DNA from 3 places in the Pseudoalteromonas sp. S1727 genome. Region 2 is predicted to be linked to each of the others. Evidence: predicted binding sites of a transcription regulator. Region 2 holds the regulator's gene; each other region holds the start of a gene.

Region 1 (2,278 bases), on a different contig from region 2:
GAATTAAAGTGTCGTTATTTATCGATGCGGATAAAGCGCAGCTAGATGCAGCAAAAGCGTGCAATGCCCCTTATGTCGAGATACATACGGGCGCATATGCAGATGCTGAGACTGAAGCAGAGCTGAAAGAAGAACTTGAGCACATTCGTCAAGGCGTAAAATACGCAGCGAGTTTAGGCTTGATAGTAAACGCAGGGCATGGTTTGCATTACCACAATGTAAAACCAATAGCAGCGATGGAAGAGATTTACGAACTTAATATTGGCCATGCGATCATAGCGCGCGCTGCGATTGATGGTTTAGATAAAGCCGTGCGTGATATGAAGCGGCTTATGCTAGAAGCAAGAGCTTGAGATCAGATTAAAAGCAAAAACGACTCAGATGAGTCGTTTTTTATTATTTAGAACTAACTATATTAACAGTTAGTTTCTTCGGCATTTACGCCTTCTTTCACTTCTTCACAGGCGTCTTCAACCTTGTTTTGCACATCAGTAACTGCTTCATCAATGCGCTCACCTGCTTCTTCTGCGTGGTTGTCTTCGCAACCCATGATAAAAAAGCTAGCAAAAAGGGCGATAACGGCTGTTTTTAATGTAGTCGATTTCATAATGTAATTCCTTGTAAAAAATAATGTTTTGTTAATTATGTTAGAGATTAATTTGGATCACTTAGGAACATTGCCGCGCAATGCGCCTGAAATAAGTGAAATAACTAACAATACTATAAAGATAAAAAATATAATCTTAGCAATTCCTGCTGCGGCACCAGCGATACCACCAAAACCTAACACTGCAGCAATGAGTGCAATAACTAGAAATGTAATTGTCCAGCGTAACATTGTTGTCTCCTTGGTTTGTTAATTTGTTCGAAGTAGATGATGCTAGTTGCATGCCAATTAAATAAACTCTTTATTATCATGTGTTTATAGTTTTTATGATGTGGCTAAATGAAAGTGATGGGAATAATTTACAACTTTACCTGTAACTTATTCCTGACTATATAAATTTGCTTTAAAGCTCTATTTATTTGGTAAGACCAATTGATCTGGTGCGACTAATTGCAATAGTCATATACAAAAAATGCTTGTGATGGCGCATTGCACAGAGGTTTATCTTGGCTTGCACTTATAATTTATAGCTATATTCACTATTTTTATTATCTAGTTCTCGTAAAATTATCGCAAAATGTAGAGTGTTAAATTTAGTGTTAGTATGTTAGCTTTATATTAATTGGTTTTACCAATTTACAAAGTGTTGGACTTGCTCTGTTTCTTTGTTATCATTGGTGCATAATTATTTAAATAAAGTGATTTTTTACCTAATCTCGAGGTTGGGTAAATGAAGTCAAGGGGAGCAGCATGGATATAGGTCAGTTACTAGCTACAGCAGCAAACTTAATGGTCACCGGTATGGTAGGCGTATTTGTTTTTCTTTCGTTGTTGATTTCAGCAATCATCATTATGTCTAAATTAGCGAGCCGTTTTGAACAGCCGGTTGCAGCGCCTACGCGTACGCCGTCAATCAAAGCACCAGGTGTGCCAAGTGCACACATTGCTGCGATCAGTGCAGCGATTGCTCAGTACAAAAATAAACAAAAACTATAAGGGGTGACTTGTGGCTAAATTAAAATTAACCGAATTAGTACTTAGAGACGCACATCAATCATTATTAGCAACGCGCATGCGTTTAGATGACATGCTGCCAATTGCACAAAAATTAGATGATGCGGGCTATTGGTCTATTGAGTCATGGGGTGGGGCAACATTTGATTCATGTATCCGTTATTTAGGCGAAGATCCTTGGGAGCGGATCCGTGCTTTGAAAAAAGCCATGCCAAACACCAAGCAACAAATGCTATTACGTGGTCAAAACCTGTTAGGTTACCGCCATTATGCAGATGATGTGGTTGAAAAGTTTGTCGAGCGAGCGCACAAAAATGGCGTTGATGTATTCCGTATTTTTGATGCCATGAACGATGTTCGTAATCTTGAAACAGCCATTAAAGCCGCAGTAAAAGTCGGTGCTCATGCACAAGGTACTATTTCATATACAGTTAGCCCAGTACATACGCTAGATATGTGGCTCACTTTAGCTAAGCAGCTAGAAGATTTAGGTTGTCATTCAATTTGTATTAAAGATATGGCAGGTTTACTTAAACCGTATGATTGTGAGCAGTTAATCAAAGGCTTAAAAGAAACGGTCTCTATTCCTATCGCAATGCAATGCCATGCAACAACGGGCTTAAGTACAGCCACTTATCAAAAAGCGATCGATGCAGG
Region 2 (2,278 bases):
CTTCTACGCCGTTTTTACCTAAACGTACTGGGTGTGCAAAGTATGCAGCATCGCCGCCTTCAACAGCAACATAAGCGTAATCAACAACGTCTTCGCCTTGTAGACCTTTAACTAAAGACATACAAAAACGAGCTGCTGCTGCGCCCATTGATAATGTAGCTGAACCACCGCCCGCTTTAGCGTTTACTACTTCAGTACCTGCATTTTGGATACGTGGAGTAAGTGCAGCAACTTCTTCATCTGTGAAAGTAACACCTTCAACTTGAGAAAGTAGAGGTAGAATCGTTGTGCCTGAGTGACCACCAATAACTGGTACTTTAACAGTAGCCACATCAACACCTTTAAGCTCAGCAACAAATGCTTCTGAACGGATCACATCTAAAGTAGTGATACCGAAAACGCGCTTAGCATCGTAAGTACCCGCTTTTTTGAATACTTCAGCAACAATTGGCACAGTACCGTTTACTGGGTTAGTGATAATACCCACTAATGCTTTAGGGCAGTTAGCAACAATGCCTTCAGCTAGCGTTTTAATAATACCAGCATTTACGTTGAATAAATCAGCACGGTCCATACCAGGCTTACGTGGCATGCCAGCTGGGATAAGAACGATATCACAACCAGTTAATGCTTGATCAAGTGCGTCAGCACCAAAACCAGCTACTTTAACGTCAGTTGGGATGTGAGAAAGATCAACAGCAACACCAGGAACAACTGGAGCAACATCATAAAGTGATAATTCAGAACCAGCTGGTAAGCCTGTTTTTAATAATAAAGACAACGCTTGGCCGATACCGCCAGCAGCACCTAATACAGCAACTTTCATTGGAATTCTCCGTAATTTGAGGTAGGAAATATTTGTGGCTCTAAAGATAATGAAATTAACGCCTAAAGACAAATTTATCCTGCTTATTTTGCATATAATTTCGACCATAGTTGTAAATTTTTTTATTTACAACGGCGAAAGAGTACGCAAAGCTAAACAACTACTGCATAAATATTCATTTTTGTGTAGAATTTAGGTCATCAAATAACAGAGCAGAACAACCACATGCAACCACAAGATAAACAAGAAGCGTTAGTTAAAGCCTTTAAATCACTTTTAAAAGAAGAGAATTTTGGTTCTCAAGGCGAGATCGTCGATGCTTTAAAAGAACAAGGCTTTGATAATATCAGCCAAAGTAAAGTTTCACGCATGTTGAGCAAGTTTGGCGCCGTTCGTACCCGCAATGCCAAACAAGAAATGGTTTACTGCTTACCCGCTGAAATGGGGGTGCCTACCGCAAAAAGCCCGTTACGTCAGTTGGTAATTGATATTATGCATAACGAAATGATGATCATCATTCGCACCAGCCCAGGTGCGGCACAACTGATCGCCCGTTTATTAGATTCATTAGGTAAAGCAGATGGTGTGCTGGGAACAATTGCCGGTGATGATACTATTTTTATCGCCCCCGCAAAAATCTCCGAAATTGATGTAACGTTAGAGCGCGTACGCACTCTATTTGATACAGTTTAAAGCTGCTTTAAGAAATTAATTGATGGGGCGAAAAATGCTGAACCCATATCAGCTTGCGTAAAATCGAGCCAGTGGTCATAGCAATCGCCCTGCCCTAATCTACTCAATAGCATTTGCTCAAACGCATTACCCTGCGCCGCATAGCTGATCGCTAATATCCCTTGCTCATAAACATCACCATACGGCATGTTTTGATTTAGCTGCAGTGGCTGCCCTTGCTCATTCTTAAGTTCAGTGCGGGTAGCATGACTGTTGTCCTGTGCCGGCTCTATTAACTTATTGTCTAAGCGCGTACGGCCCATAATTTGTTCTTGTTCACTCAGCGGCAGATTTTGCCATACACTCAAGTCATGTTTATAACGTTGCACATGCACATAACTCCCTTGATCTTCAAAGTGTTCGGGTTTATAAATGAGTGCAGTAAGGCGCTTTTGACGGCCATGCGGAGTATCACCACCGAGGATAAAACCGTTAAAATCACGCCCATCAAGAAACCGAAAATTTCTTACTTGCTCAACAAGCTCAACATCAGGGGCGAATAACTTAAGCACTTGTAACGCAAACAGGTGATTCACATCTTCTCTGTCAGAACGAATTTGTACAAATAAATCAAATGGCTGTGCACCCATAACATGATCGTTATGGGTGATGTTAGGAAAACTCTGTAGTTGACTCGGCAGGAATTCTGGCAATATATGTGGCCAATACTGCGCCCCTACCGCAACCACGCTAGAGAGCATAGATTCAGAAAACTGATCC
Region 3 (2,278 bases), on a different contig from region 2:
TGCATATCCATTACACTCACTGCATCTGGGTATTGGTTGTTGATTTCAGCGGCTATTTTTAACAGCATCATTTGTAGTTCTTGTACGCTCAAACCCGGTAATGGGCGCATATCAATGTGCATTTCACAACAGCCGCAAATACGGTTAGCGTTATCGCCACCGTGAATATGCCCGAGGTTTAATGTTGGGTAGGGAATGACAAAATGCTCTACTGAATATTTATTCTTTAACTCTTCTTTTAACAGTAATAACTTCGCAATGACTTTATGCATGACTTCAATGGCATTTAAACCGCGCTCAGGATCGGAGCTGTGACCTGAACGGCCAACCACTCGAATCGCTGTACTCATGTGACCTTTGTGAGTAAATACTGGTGTCATATCAGTGGGTTCACCTATAATACAACGCGCCGGTTTTAAATTTGGATGTTTACAAATTTGTTGCGCACCGGCCATAGTTGTTTCTTCATCGGCGGTGGCTAAAATCAAAATAGGTTGAGTTTGTTCGTTTTTATCAAGTTCACTAATTGCTTGCAGTACAAAAGCAAAAAAAACTTTCATATCGATACTGCCTAAACCATATAATTTGTTGTCATATTCACTTAATTTAAATGGATCATAATTCCAACGGCTATCATCAAAAGGAACGGTGTCAGTGTGGCCAGCAAGCATTAACCCGCCATCACCGTGGCCGCGTTTGGCGAGTAAATTAAAACGACCTTTAGGCCCTGATAATTCGGTGATCTCACATTCAAAACCTAAGCTGGTGCACCAGTTTGCAAGTAGATCAATCACGCCTTTATTACTCATGGCTAAAGATTCATCCATAGCACTAATGGAAGGGGCGGCAATTAACTGCTGATACATGGACAAAAAAGAGGGTAAAGGCATAAAAAAAATCCAAAATAATTATTCAATCTAATTGCATAACAATATAAAAGTATTTATTATGAATATCAATTCACTTTTTAAGCATAAATATATTAAAGCGACGCAATGAATATAAAACGACGATAATTCAGTTTCATTCCCCAAACAGTGTGTTTCACGCTGTTTAACCCGATTTGAATGTAAATGTAGTAATAAAACCCAAAAAGAGTAACGAATGAAAGTAGTAATTATTGGCGCAAGTGGTTATAGCGGCGCAGAATTAGCAAGTTTAGTAGTAAAACATCCACAGTTAACTTTAGCAGCATGCTATGTATCTGAGCAAAGCTTAGATAAAGGCAAACTATTAAGCGACTTGTATCCTGAGCACCTTGGTTTACTTGACACTCCTTTATTACCGCTAAGCGAACGTGCGTATAGCGATATCGAAAATTCAGCTGATTTTGTTTGTTTGTGCACTGATCATAAAGTGAGTGTTGATTTAGCGCCACGTTTTTTAAGCATGGGCAAAAAAGTTTTTGATTTATCAGGTGGCTACCGCTTAAGTAGTAATGAAGATTATCAAACTTATTATGGCTTTGAGCACCAACATACTGAGTTACTAAATGAAGCTGCGTATGGCTTGGCAGAATGGAACAGCGAAGCTATTGCCAAAGCACAACTTATTGCTGTGGCAGGTTGCTACCCAACAGCTGCATTAAATGCGTTAAAGCCACTTCAGCAAGCAGGCTTGCTTGCGGAGCAGCCAGTGATTATTAATGCGGTATCGGGTGTCACAGGTGCTGGACGTAAAGCAAGCGTAGGCACGCATTTTTGTGAAGTGTCGCTTGCACCATACGGATTGTTCAATCACAGACATAGCCCTGAGATAGAGCAGCATTTAGGCCACAAAGTGTTATTTACACCGCACCTAGGTAATTTCCCACGCGGTATTTTAGAAACTATTTATGTGCAATTAAAAGCTGATGTTACGTCTGAGCAAGTTACTCAAGCCTATCAAGTGCTTGCTGATGAGCCATTGATCAGATTGCTTGGTAGTAAAATCCCGTCAATTAAAGGGGTTGCAAAGCAGCCATATGTGGACATTGCTTGGCAACAACAAGGCTCTCAGCTAATTGTAATGGCAGCTATTGATAACTTGTTAAAAGGTGCCGCTGGGCAAGCGCTGCAATGTATTAATCTAGCGATGGGTTTACCTCATAGCACAGGTTTAAAAGGGTAACTAGTAATGCAAACATGGGTCATTAAACTCGGTGGTGCAGTACTCAATACGGAAGACGCGGCAAAAGCGTTATTTGAGGCGCTGGCATCACAAACTCAAGCACAGTTTGTGATTGTGCATGGTGGTGGCGCATTGGTTGATAGCTGGCTAAAAGAAGCGGGCTTTGCCA

Evidence for each region. The regulator ArgR, encoded in region 2, controls arginine synthesis, uptake and breakdown. The targets are predictions, from matches to a motif close to ANTGAATANNTATTCANT.
Region 1: a site for ArgR is predicted at 1,284-1,301, ahead of CWB85_RS07795 (OadG family protein). Genes of this name have one in related genera too.
Region 3: a site for ArgR is predicted at 948-965, ahead of argC (N-acetyl-gamma-glutamyl-phosphate reductase). Genes of this name have one in related genera too.

Annotation. Positions count from the first base shown of each region.
Region 1 covers NZ_PNDT01000024.1:56,500-58,777, forward strand. The annotation lists gene pdxJ (pyridoxine 5'-phosphate synthase) at 1-353, shown strand, start outside; gene CWB85_RS07785 (hypothetical protein) at 416-607, opposite strand; gene CWB85_RS07790 (DUF1328 family protein) at 665-838, opposite strand; gene CWB85_RS07795 (OadG family protein) at 1,358-1,603, shown strand; gene oadA (sodium-extruding oxaloacetate decarboxylase subunit alpha) at 1,614-2,278, shown strand, end outside.
Region 2 covers NZ_PNDT01000071.1:16,228-18,505, forward strand. The annotation lists gene mdh (malate dehydrogenase) at 1-826, opposite strand, end outside; gene argR (transcriptional regulator ArgR) at 1,052-1,519, shown strand; gene CWB85_RS15295 (Dyp-type peroxidase) at 1,516-2,278, opposite strand, start outside.
Region 3 covers NZ_PNDT01000005.1:67,573-69,850, reverse strand. The annotation lists gene argE (acetylornithine deacetylase) at 1-890, opposite strand, end outside; gene argC (N-acetyl-gamma-glutamyl-phosphate reductase) at 1,105-2,109, shown strand; gene argB (acetylglutamate kinase) at 2,116-2,278, shown strand, end outside.